DNA from 3 places in the Allobosea sp. RIT-PG3_2 genome. Region 2 is predicted to be linked to each of the others. Evidence: predicted binding sites of a transcription regulator. Region 2 holds the regulator's gene; each other region holds the start of a gene.
What was found. The regulator LexA, encoded in region 2, represses DNA repair genes until DNA is damaged. The targets are predictions, from matches to a motif close to TGTTCNNNNTGTGTTCNG.
Positions count from the first base shown of each region.

Region 1: AC2FAN_RS17750 (ATP-dependent helicase) is a predicted target of LexA. The motif match lies at 2,243-2,260, and genes of this name have one in related genera.
Region 3: AC2FAN_RS18065 (putative DNA modification/repair radical SAM protein) is a predicted target of LexA. The motif match lies at 2,168-2,185, and genes of this name have one in related genera.

Region 1 is NZ_JBXWCA010000006.1:51,449-55,440, reverse strand. It holds gene msrB (peptide-methionine (R)-S-oxide reductase MsrB) at 16-450, shown strand; gene AC2FAN_RS17755 (acyl-CoA dehydrogenase family protein) at 510-2,159, opposite strand; gene AC2FAN_RS17750 (ATP-dependent helicase) at 2,275-3,992, shown strand, end outside.
Region 2 is NZ_JBXWCA010000005.1:319,693-323,684, reverse strand. It holds gene AC2FAN_RS17245 (molybdopterin molybdotransferase MoeA) at 1-751, shown strand, start outside; gene lexA (transcriptional repressor LexA) at 833-1,549, shown strand; gene AC2FAN_RS17235 (ComEC/Rec2 family competence protein) at 1,543-3,759, opposite strand; gene gltX (glutamate--tRNA ligase) at 3,968-3,992, shown strand, end outside.
Region 3 is NZ_JBXWCA010000006.1:108,375-112,366, reverse strand. It holds gene AC2FAN_RS18070 (UdgX family uracil-DNA binding protein) at 1-926, opposite strand, end outside; gene AC2FAN_RS18065 (putative DNA modification/repair radical SAM protein) at 923-2,155, opposite strand; gene AC2FAN_RS18060 (hypothetical protein) at 2,279-2,437, shown strand; gene AC2FAN_RS18055 (SNF2-related protein) at 2,454-3,857, opposite strand; gene AC2FAN_RS18050 (M20 family metallopeptidase) at 3,977-3,992, shown strand, end outside.

The DNA of each region.
Region 1 (3,992 bases), on a different contig from region 2:
ATCGCAATGGGTCTGATGAGCATGTTCGGCGAGCCGAAGAAGGCGGACGAAACCTTCCCGTTCCAGCTGACCGACGCAGAGTGGCGCGCGCGGCTGACGCCGGAGCAGTACCAGATCCTGCGCGGCCATGGCACGGAGCGGGCCGGCTCCTGCGCGCTCAACTTCGAGAAGCGCGCCGGCACCTTCTCCTGCGCCGGCTGCGGCCAGAAGCTGTTCAAATCCGGCAAGAAGTTCGAGAGCGGTACGGGCTGGCCGAGCTTCGACCAGCCGTTGGAAGGCGCGGTCGAGACCAGCGAAGACCGCAAGTTCGGCATGGTCCGCACCGAGGTGCATTGCGCCAATTGCGGCGGCCATCTCGGCCACGTCTTCCCGGACGGCCCGCCGCCCACCGGCCTGCGCTACTGCATCAACGGCGTGGCGATGAACTTCGAGGCGGCGGAAGCGGCTTGAAGCCTACTGCCGTCATTCCGGGCTCAGGCCTTCGGCCTGCCCCGGAATGACGGTGCGCTCTATGAAGCCCGTGGCACCGCCCTTCGCGCCAGCGCAGCCGCATCGACCGAAACCGGCAGATCGCCGAACTGCCCCGACCAGCCATCCCCGAGCCGCGTCGCGATGAAGGCATCCGCGACCTCCCCCGGAGCATGCCGCAACAGCAGCGAGCCCTGCAACAGCAGCGCCAGCCTCTCCGTCAGCCGCCGCGCCTGTCCCTCGTTGCGCATCAGCTCCGGCAGATCGCCCTCCAGCCGCTTCAGCGCCGCGTCATAGCGTCGATCCGCCCCGGCAGCCGTCAGCAACTCCGCCCGCAGCACATCCACCACCCCCTCCTCCCGCATCAGCGAGCGCAGCACGTCGAGGCAGATGACATTGCCCGAGCCCTCCCAGATCGCGTTGAGCGGCGCCTCCCTGTAGAGCCGCGCCATCGGGTTCTCCTCGATGAACCCGTTGCCGCCATGGCATTCCAGCGCCTCGGTGACGACGGCGGGCGCCCGCCGCGTGATCCAGTATTTCGCGATCGGCGCCCCGACCCGCGCCAGCAGGCGCTCGCTCTCGGACGTCTCCTGCCGGTCCAGCGCCGCAAAGAACCGGAATGCGAGCCAGGCGGCGGCCTCGGCCTCGATGGCGAGATCGGCGAGCACGTTCTGCATGATCGGCTGGTCGATCAGCGCCTTCTGGAAGGCGCGCCGGTGCTGCGCATGATGGGCCGCGAGCGACACCGCCATCCGCATCAGGCCGGAGGACGCCGCCGCGATGTCGAGCCGCGAATTATGGTTCATCGAGAGCCCGGTGCGGATGCCACGTCCCGGCTCGCCGATCAGGTGCCCGATGGCTCCCCGGAACTCGACCTCGGACGACGCATTCGAGCGGTTGCCGACCTTGTCCTTGAGCCGCTGGATCGCGACGCCGTTGCGCGCTCCGTCAGGCAGCCATCCCGGCACGACGAAGCAGGAGATGCCCTCCGCCGTCCGCGCCAGCGTCAGGAAGACGTCGGAATGCGGCACCGAGAAGAACCATTTCCGGCCATGCAGCGAGAATGTGCCGTCGCGATTATCCTCGGCCACCGTCTGTGTCTGGCGCAGATCCGAACCGCCTTGCGTCTCCGTCATCGCCGTGCCGACCGTCGCGCCGGTCTTCAGATGCGCTGGCCCCTGCCTCGGATCGTAACGGTTGGACGTAACGAGCGAACCCCACTGCTCCCAGAGCGCAGCATCCTGCTTCAGCACGGGCACAGCGGCATAGGTCATGCTGATCGGGCAGCAGATGCCGCTCTCCGCGCCGTACCAGAGATATTGCAGGGCGGCCCGCGCCACCTGCGCGCCGGGTTCGGGCTGGTTCCAGGCCAGCGCATGCGTCTCCTGCCCGATGGCAAGGCCCATCAGTTCATGCCAGGCCGGATGGAAGGCGATCTCGTCGATGCGGTTGCCGAAGCGGTCGAAGGCCCGAAGCTCCGGCGTATGGCGGTTGGCGAGATAGGCGAGCTCCTGCACGCGGCCGGAGCCGACCGTGCGCCCAGCCTCATGCAGCCGGGCGCTGGCCCAATCGGCACCGAAGACCGCGACGATGCGAGGCAGCACCGGATCGGCGGCGAAGACATCGTAATCCGCCAGCACAGGCACCTGATTGGTGACCTCCCAGCGCCCGTCGCTGCCATGCTCGACCATTGCTGCCACCTCCCTGTGGAACGGGATATAAAATGATCGCTCCGGCAGGGCGCAATCCTGACATCGACGCCCTATATTTGCCGGAGAACGAATCACGCACGAGCAGCTTAGACCCTTGTCCGATACCGACGCCTTTTCCGCTCCCTTGCCCCGCCCCGGCGGACTGGCCGCGCGCGCCGCGGCGCAGCCGGCGGCCGGCTATCTCGCGGGTCTGAACCCGGAGCAGCGCCAGGCTGTCGAGGCGACGGAAGGCCCGGTGCTCGTGCTCGCCGGCGCCGGCACCGGCAAGACCCGCGTGCTCACCACCCGCATCGGCCACCTCATCTCGACCAGCCGCGCCTACCCTTCCCAGATCCTCGCCGTCACCTTCACCAACAAGGCGGCGCGGGAGATGAAGGAGCGCGTCGCCCATCTCGTCGGCCCGGTCGCCGAGGGCATGCCCTGGCTCGGCACCTTCCACTCGATCTCGGCCAAGCTGCTGCGCCGCCATGCCGAGCTGCTCGAGCTGCGCAGCGACTTCACCATCCTCGACACCGACGACCAGATCCGCCTGATGAAGCAGGTGATCCAGGCCGAGGGCATCGACGAGAAGCGCTGGCCCGGCCGGATGCTGGCGGGCTTCATCGACAGCTGGAAGAACCGCGGCCTTAGCCCCAAGGACGTCGCGCCGGGCGAAGCCGCCGTCTTCGCCAACGGCAAGGGCGGCAAGCTCTACGCCGCCTATCAGGAGCGGCTGAAGGCGCTGAATGCCGTCGATTTCGGCGATCTCCTGCTGCACTGCCTGACGCTGTTTCGCGACTATCCGGACGTACTCCAGACCTATCACGACCGCTTCCGCTACATCCTCGTCGACGAGTACCAGGACACCAACACGGCGCAGTATCTCTGGCTGCGCCTCTTGGCGCAGGGCCGCCGGAACATCTGCTGCGTCGGCGACGACGACCAGTCGATCTATGGCTGGCGCGGCGCCGAGGTCGACAACATCCTGCGCTTCGAGCACGATTTTCCGGGCGCGACCGTGATCCGGCTGGAGCGCAACTACCGCTCGACCGGCCATATCCTCGCCACCGCCTCCAAGCTCATCGCCCGCAACGAGGGCCGCCTCGGCAAGACGCTGCGCACCGAGGATGAGCTCGGCGAGAAGGTCACCGTCACCGGCGCCTGGGACAGCCAGGAGGAAGCCCGCCTCGTCTCCGACGAGATCGAGGCGATGCAGTCCAAAGGCCAGGACCTCGGCCAGGCCGCGGTGCTCGTGCGCATCTCCGCGCAGATGCGCGAGATCGAGGAGCGCTTCGTCCAGGCCGGCGTGCCCTATCGCGTCATCGGCGGCCCGCGTTTCTACGAGCGCGCCGAAATCCGCGATGCGCTCGCCTATCTGCGCTGCGTGGTATCGCCGACCGACGATCTCGCCTTCGAGCGCATCGTCAATGTGCCCAAGCGCGGGCTGGGCGACGCGACGGTCCAGCTCCTGCACAACCACGCCCGCGCCACCGGCTTCTCGCTGATGCAGTCCGCCCGCGCCGCGGTCGAGAGCGATGAGTTGAAGCCCAAGGCGCGTACGGCGCTGCGCGAGCTGGTCGAGGCCTTCGGCCGCTGGTCGGCCCGCGCCGAGCATATGCCACAGGGCGAGCTCGCCGAACTGGTGCTGGAGGAATCCGGCTACACCGAAATGTGGAAGAAGGACCGTTCGGCCGATGCCGCCGGGCGTCTCGAAAACCTCAAGGAGCTCGTGCGCTCGCTCGACGAGTTCCCGGACCTGCCGGCCTTCCTCGAGCACGTCTCGCTGGTGATGGATGTCGCCGACGGCGAATCCGGCGCCCGCGTCTCGATCAT
Region 2 (3,992 bases):
CAGCGCCGCGCTCGGGCTCGCGGCGGCGATGGGGCATCCGGCTCTGCCGGTGCGGCGCAAGCCCCGCGTCGCGATCCTCGCCACCGGCGACGAATTGGTCGCTCCCGGCGAGCCCGTCGGGCGCGACCAGATCGTCGCCTCGAACTCGTTTTCACTCGCCGCGCTGGTCGAGAAAGCCGGTGGCGCTCCCCTCGATCTCGGTATCGCCCGCGACGATCATGCCGATCTCGCCGCCAAGATCGGACAGGCCGAGGCCGCCGATGCCGATGTGCTGATCACGCTCGGCGGCGCCTCCGTCGGCGCCCATGACCTCGTGCAGGAGGCTCTGACGCGGGCGGGCATGGAGCTCGGCTTCTGGAAGATCGCGATGCGGCCCGGCAAGCCGATGATGACCGGCCGGCTCGGCCGCATGGTCGTGGTCGGCCTGCCCGGCAATCCGGTCTCCTCGATCGTCTGCGGCCACCTTTTCGTGCTGCCGCTGATCGAGGCTTTGCTCGGCATGGCCGATGCGGATCGGGACCGGAGCATCCCGGCCGTCCTGGGACGCGACATGCCGGGGAATGACGAACGCGAGGATTATCTGCGTTCCGAGCTGGCGTTGACCCCGGAGGGATGGGTGGCGACGCCTTTCGGCCGGCAGGATTCCTCGATGCTCGGCACGCTGGCGCGAGCCCAGGCGCTGACGATCCGCCCCGCCTTCGCCGACGCGGCCAAAACGGGCGATCCCTGCCGGATCCTGCCGCTGCGGTAGGCCGCTTGCGGAACACAAGCAGAACGCGTATGGTGTTCGTGCTTTGTTTCGAATCTGCGCTTTGAGGGGCTGGCGGCAACCATGCTGACACGCAAGCAACACGAACTCCTGCGCTTCATCCAGGAACGCTTGCGCGAGAGCGGGGTGCCGCCCTCCTTCGACGAGATGAAGGACGCGCTCGATCTGCGCTCGAAATCCGGCATCCACCGGTTGATCATGGCGTTGGAGGAGCGCGGCTTCATCCGCCGCCTGCCCAACCGGGCGCGCGCGCTCGAAGTCATCAAGATGCCCGATGGTCTCGGCGCTCCGCAGCAGCGCCCCCGCTTCAGCCCGGCCATCGTCCAGGGCGGTCTCGGATCGCAGCCCAGCCTCGGCAAGCCACGCCCGGGTTCCGGAGCCGATGAGGACAGCCGTTCCTCCATCGCGATTCCGGTCATGGGGCGCATCGCCGCCGGCACGCCCATCTCGGCGATCCAGAGCCGCAGCCACACCGTCTCACTGCCGCCCGACATGCTCGGCTCCGGCGAGCATTACGCGCTCGAAGTGCGTGGCGATTCGATGGTCGAGGCCGGCATTCTCGACGGCGACACGGTCGTCATCCGCAGGCAGGACACGGCCAATACCGGCGATATCGTCGTGGCGCTGATCGACGACGAAGAGGCTACCCTCAAGCGGCTGCGCAAGCGCGGCTCCTCGATCGCGCTCGAAGCGGCGAACCCGGCCTACGAGACCCGCGTGCTCGGACCGGACCGGGTCAAGATCCAGGGCCGTCTCGTCAATCTGATGCGGCGCTACTGAAGCCGTTCGATGTCGGCGTCGCTGTCGACGGACACCGATGCCGGGTTGGTGGGCGGCTGATTGTTGGCCCGCGGCGCGGGCTGCGGCTGCTCGCGGCGGCGGCTCCAGGGACGGTCTGCGGCGCCCTGCTCCGAGACATGGCTGCTCCAGCCTGTCGCTGTTCGATAGAGCGAGGTCGCCCCGTCGCGGCTCAGCGCGCCACGGCTGATCAACCTCGCCTTGCAGGCGCCGCTCCAGGGAATCGCGGTGACGACGAGGTCGGCGCGGAGGCAGTCCTCGATGATTGCGAGCCGATCGCGCGTGTAAGACACGGTGCGCTGATCGGCCGTGCGGCCGATGCAGCCCAGGGTGTCGCAAACGATGCCGGCCCGCAGCGTCGGATCATCCGGCGAGCGGCTGTCACCATCGGACGCGAGCCATTGTTGCAAGACAAAGCGGCTGGGCTTTCCGGCGATGGCCAGCCGGCCATCGGCGCCGCGCAGCGCGAGGCCGGAGCCGTCGCGTTCGATCAGGATCTCCGGACGCTCGGGCTTGCCGGCGACGGCGACGCCGAACATCAGCGGGATGGCCGCGAGCCAGCGCCAGGCCGTTGTCCAGAGCGTCAGCCAGAGCAACGCCAGAACGAAGCAGACGAGCACGGCGGGACCGAAGGCCGCGATCATCACCGTTGAATGGTCGATGGCCGCGACCCAGTGCGCCACCTTCAGCACGACATCCGAGGCGAGCCCCATCAGCGCCCAGGCCGGCCAATCCAGCCCGAAGGGATAGGCCAAAACGCCGAAGACCGCCGCCGGCATGACGAAGAGCGAGACGAAGGGCAGCGCCATGGCGTTGCCGAGCAGGCCGAAGGGATTGAAGGTCTGGAAGTGATAGGCGCCGAAGGGCGCGGTCGCCGCCGTGGCGAGCAGGGTGGTGACGACGATGCCGAGCGCTGCGGTCCAGAGCGGGCCGACAGGCCAAGGCAGAACTGGCGGAGGCCGGGCACGGTCCCGCCGCTCCCAACGTTCGGCGAAGGCGATCAGTGCCGCGACCGCGCCGAAGGACATCTGGAAGCTCGGCCCGAGCAGCGCCTCGGGCTCGCGCAGCAGCACGATCATCGCAGCGAGCGCGAGGTTGCGCATGCTCAACGCCGCGCGGTCGACCAGGATGGCGCCCAGCATCACCAGCGTCATGATCAGCGAGCGTTCGGTCGCGACGTCACTGCCCGAGAAGATGCAGTAGGCGGTTGCACCGAGCATGGCGGCTACGGCGGCGAGCTTCTTGACCGGCCAACGCAATGCGATCGTCTGCGAGATCGCCAGCAGGGCTCGCACCAGCCAGAAGATCGTGCCGGCAGCGAGCACCATGTGGAGCCCCGAGATCGAGACGATATGGTAGATGCCGGCGGCGCGCAGGTCGTTGTTGGTCGCCTCGGTGATCAGCCCGCGCTTGCCCGTGACGAGCGCGGCCGCCACCGCGCCGCCCTGCCCGCCGCCGGCCTCGGCGATGCGCCGGGTCAGGGCGTTGCGGGCCTTGTCGATCGCCACATCGATCGCCAGACGCGTCGGCATCGGATAGGGCGGCGGCGCCAAAGCGAGCTTGCCGGATATGCTGCCGACAGCTCCGATTCCCTTGAAGAAGGCGTCGCGGCCGAAATCATAGCCGCCCGCCCGCGCCGGCCCCGGCGGAGGCAGCAGCCGGGCGGTCGCGACGATATGGTCCCCGGGCGCGACGGAGCCGGCGCGGATGTTGACGCGCACCCGTTTCGGGCGCTCACCCTCCGGCACGCCTGCGAGGTCGGTCACCAGCACGACGATGCGGGCGCCGTTGTCCCTTGCCTCCACCGTTTCGACATAGCCTGTCAGCTTGCCGATCCGCGGCCGCTCCAGCATCGGTGCTGATATGTCGGCAGTACGCCAGACCCCCGCCGCGAAGCCGGCAAAAGCCGCGGCTGTGGCGAGGCAAGCCATTGATGGGAGGCGATGGAAGCGCAGGGCAAAGGCAAGTCCGATGCTCAGGACGAGGCCAAGCAACGGCGCCCACAAAGCCGGCTCACGATCTGCCGCGAAATAAAACACGATGCCGGCGCCCATCGCCACGGGCAGCCACAGGAACGGGCGGCGGCGCTCGGCCTCCAGCGCGAGGGCACGGCCGAACTGCGCCTGCCAGCCCTGCAACCAGGCATCGAAGCGCACCGGCGCCAGCCAGGATGGCCGCAAACGCAGAGGCACGGCGCCAACGCGGGCGCCGCGCCGTTCCCCCTGCCCTGACGGCCCCGGCTGCATCGCCTGCCCCATCCCCATCGGCATTGCGATTTGACCGCTTAACCTTTCCGGCCAAGCCATGTTACAGGGCGCGCGCCGGTTGTCATGTCATGACCTGCGCCATTTCCCACGTTTACCCCGGGCGGTTTTCCCCGCCCGGCCGGAGTCGCCTCCCATGAGCAACGCCGTCGTCACGCGCT
Region 3 (3,992 bases), on a different contig from region 2:
GCATGGCAATGAAGCTCGCAGCGGGTGCAGCCTTGCGCGACTGCCGCCGCATCCTGCCATGACGCGATCGCGGCTTCGTTCGCCGGCTGATCCGCTTGAGACGACCGCCGCTCCTGCCTGATATGTCGCTCCGGAGGTTCTGTCGGAGTGCGCATCACCATCTCCTCCGCCCGCCGGTTCGCACTGGCGATCAAGGGAGCAATCAGTTCGGCCTCGGGTAGGTTCCGCCAATACTTCATCGGCATCTCGGCCCGCATCGCCCTGACCTTCAAACGCGCGGGATTGAAGATGCTGGCGTAGTAGGTGCGCCAGTAATCCTCCATCCGGTCGTCATCGGGAACCTCGGCTCGCCGGGCCGGTGGACCGTGCAGCAGCGTCTCGCCATCCCAGTGAAGCGAGCCTTGCGGGGTCAGGATCGACCAGCACATCGCCGCGAAGCGCGCGGTGAAGAAGGTGGCGGCGGGCGCCAGGATGAAATGCTCGGGCTCGAACCAGGCGACGAAAGGGCCGTCCTCGCACGCCCCGGCCACCGCCCGGAAGCGGACGAAAGCCGTCATCTTGTGAAGGTCGCGCCGCACCGAGCGCGCCATCGCCTGCGCCCGGGCGACATCGGCATCGACGCTGTCGTCGAGCAGCGCCGGCTCCTGCTGCAGGCGCAGCAGCATGCGGTAGAGCAAGGCGAAGCGGCCACCGTCCCGGTGGCAGATCACCGTCTCGGCCAGATCAAGGAAGCGCCTGGGCACCGTGAGATCGCAAGGCTGCGCCTGCGCCGGTGCCAGCGCATCCCCGGCTCCAAACAGGCCGCCCCCGCCTTCGCCCCAATTCCATTCCACGTCCTCGGGCGCTGCGCCCGCCTGCGCCAGCCGGCGCGCCTCGGCACGCCAGCCTGCGAAGTCGGCGGGCCCTGAAAGCCGCGCCGCGATCATGCGAACAGTGAGAGCTGCTGCGGCCGCGGCGACAACCGCTCCCGCAGCCCTTCACGGTCGAGGCTCCGGCCCGGAGACCATCCCTCGGCTGCGATGAAATGGCGGATGGTGGCGAGCGAACGCGTCAGCCGCCCGACATCCTCAAGCCTCAGACGCCGAAAGCGCCGGGAGGTCAGGATGCGGTCGACGCTGCGGGTTCCGAGCCCCGGAACGCGCAGCAGCGTTTCGCGGTCGGCCCGGTTGACGTCGACGGGAAAGCGCGCCCGGTGTTTGAGGGCCCATGCGAGCTTGGGATCGATGTCGAGGTCGAGCATCTCCCCTTGCGCGATGATCTCCTCGGCCTCGAAGCCGTAGAAGCGCGTCAGCCAATCGGCCTGGTAGAGCCGATGCTCGCGCATCAACGGCGGCGCGATGAGGGGCAGTTGCCGCGAGGCGTCCGGGATTGGGCTGAAGGCGGAGTAGTAGACCCGCTTCAGCCCAAAGCTTCCATAGAGCAGCGCGCTGCGCCTCAGGATCGTCCCGTCGCTCGCGCCGTCGGCCCCCACGATCATCTGGGTGCTCTGCCCGGCAGGCGCAAAGGCCGGCGCCTTCGCGCTCGCCTCCCGTTCCTCTGCGGCCTCCTCGATCTTCAGCTTGAGCCCGCCCATCGCGCTTCGAATGGCGACGGCGCTCTTCTCCGGCGCAAAACGCGCCAAACCTGCCTCGCTGGGCAGTTCGACATTCACGGAGACCCGGTCTGCGAACCGCCCGGCCCGCTCGATCAGCTCCTGGCTGGCGCCGGGGATCAGCTTGAGATGGATGTAGCCGCGGAAATCATTCTGCAGGCGCAACGTCTCGGCGACGCGGACGAGCTCGGCCATCGTATAGTCGGGAGAGCGGATGATGCCCGAGGAGAGGAAAAGCCCCTCGATGTAATTCCGTCGATAGAAGCTCAGCGTGAGCTTCACCACCTCCTCCACCGAGAACCGGGCGCGGCGCACATTGCTCGACGAGCGGTTGATGCAGAACACGCAGTCGAAACTGCAGAAATTGGTCAGGAGGATCTTGAGCAGCGAGATGCAGCGGCCATCCGGCGCATAGGAATGGCAGATGCCGGAACCCGTCGTCGAGCCCAGCCCGCGACCGTCGCGGGAATCGCGCCGCGTCGTGCTGCTCGACGCGCAGGACGCGTCGTATTTGGCGGCGTCGCTCAGAATCTCGAGCTTCTCCATCGTGGTGAGCTGAGCCATGGCGTTTCCTTATGTTCACTATTTGTTCTATCAGACGGCTTCCGCCTCTGGCAAGCTTTGTCGGCAGCGGGAACCGCGTCGCGCGGGCGGGCGTTGTTCGGCGGAAACCCCATGGAGTGTCCGGTGTTCCGCCTGCTGCTGGTCATCATCATACTGGTCGTCGGATACGACGCCGTCGTGCATCAGGGCGCCTACACGCGTGACGCCTGGAACAGCATCGTCCGGCTGACGAGTGCGTCGGTCGAGGGCGCCAAGGAACTCGGCGAGCGCGCACGCAACTGAGCGGCCCTCGGGTGGCTCAGGCGGCCGCCCTGCCCTCGACGATTCCCGCAATCGCCTCCAGCATCCGCGTATCGTCCCCGGCGAGCCCCTCCATCGCAGCCATGCGCTGGATCACGGTCGCGGCGATGGCTTCCTCCACCGTGTCCTCGGCATAGGCGTAGAAGATCGTCGCATGCTGGCCGTCTCGATGGCAGCGCCCCTCGATCTGCTGGAGCTGGATCGCGCTGTGGCGCATGTCGTGAACCACCAGCGCCCGCTCCCGCTCCCCGCCCGGCATCTCGCCGCGATGCAGCGAAATCGATTCGGTGACGGTGAAGATCACCGCATCGAGCTGCCCCGTCTGGAAAGCGATGCGCGTCTCCTCGTTCTGCGTGCCCGAATGTCCTCCGTTGATCTCGGCCGTGCGCCAGCCGCGCCCGCGCAGCGTCTCGGCCAGCATCGCGCTGGTTTCGAGGAAGGCGACGGAGATCGCGACCTGCTCGTCATTGCCAAGCAGGTCTTCGCAGAAATCCGCGGTACCGGGGATGCGCAGCAGGCTCGCCTTCTGGCGGAAGCGCAGATCGGCCGCCCAGCCCTGAGGCTTGCGCGTCGAGCCGCCGGCGAGGCCGAGTTCCTTGCGGAACTCGCGCCATGTCGCGTCGTAGAGCTTGCGCGAGGCGGTATCGAGCGCGACGGGAGCAAGCTCGCGCTGCACCTCCGGCCAGCCGGCGATCTCCTCCGGCCGGCGCCGCAGCCCAATGGCGTTCGCGCCGCGATAGAGCAGATCGGCCATCGCCTTCCGGTCGGCCTCGTTCGGCTCCCAGCTCCAGTTCTTCCAGCGGCCCTTCGCCCGGCCGATCTTCAGCCGCTTCATCAGCAGGCGGAAGCCGTCGAGATCGGCTGATGGCATGCCCGCCGCCTTGGCCAATAGCGGCGCGAGATAGGACAATTCATGCGGGGACTGGCCTGCGGTCGCGCTCATATAGATCGTGAAATCGGCAGCCTCCGCCATTTGTCGGCATACCAGCCCCTGCTGCGAGTTGGGGTTGCGGATGCGGTGCGCCTCGTCGATCACCACCAGCGGCCAGGTCCGCTTCGGCTTGCCGTGCTTGGCGATCTCGTTGTTCTTGGCCCGCGTCGAGCGCTTCTTGCTGTCGGTGGGCGGCGCGAGCAGCGACTTCGTCTTCTCGAAATTCATCAGCGTCACCCGCTTCGCCGGCAAACCCGACAGCGCCATTGTGCGCCGCCATTGCGGGATCGCGCCCTTCGGGCAGATCACCAGCACCTCCTCTTCCGGCATCGCCGAAAGCGCGAGCCAGGCCGACAAGGTCTTGCCGAGGCCCGTCAGGTCGCCGAGCAGGAAGCCGGCCGCGCCCTTGGCCCGCGCCGCGAGGATCGCATCGCGCGCGACGATCTGGTGGGGATGCGGGACAAAATTCATGGGAGGGCAGCGCGGATTCCGTTCATCGGGCACGCCATGCCCGTTCCGCTCTCTTGGCACTGGCGCGCCACGGCGTCCACCGGCACTGTGCCGGCCTCGAATCCGGGAGACCCAGACAGATGACCCGCGCGCAGG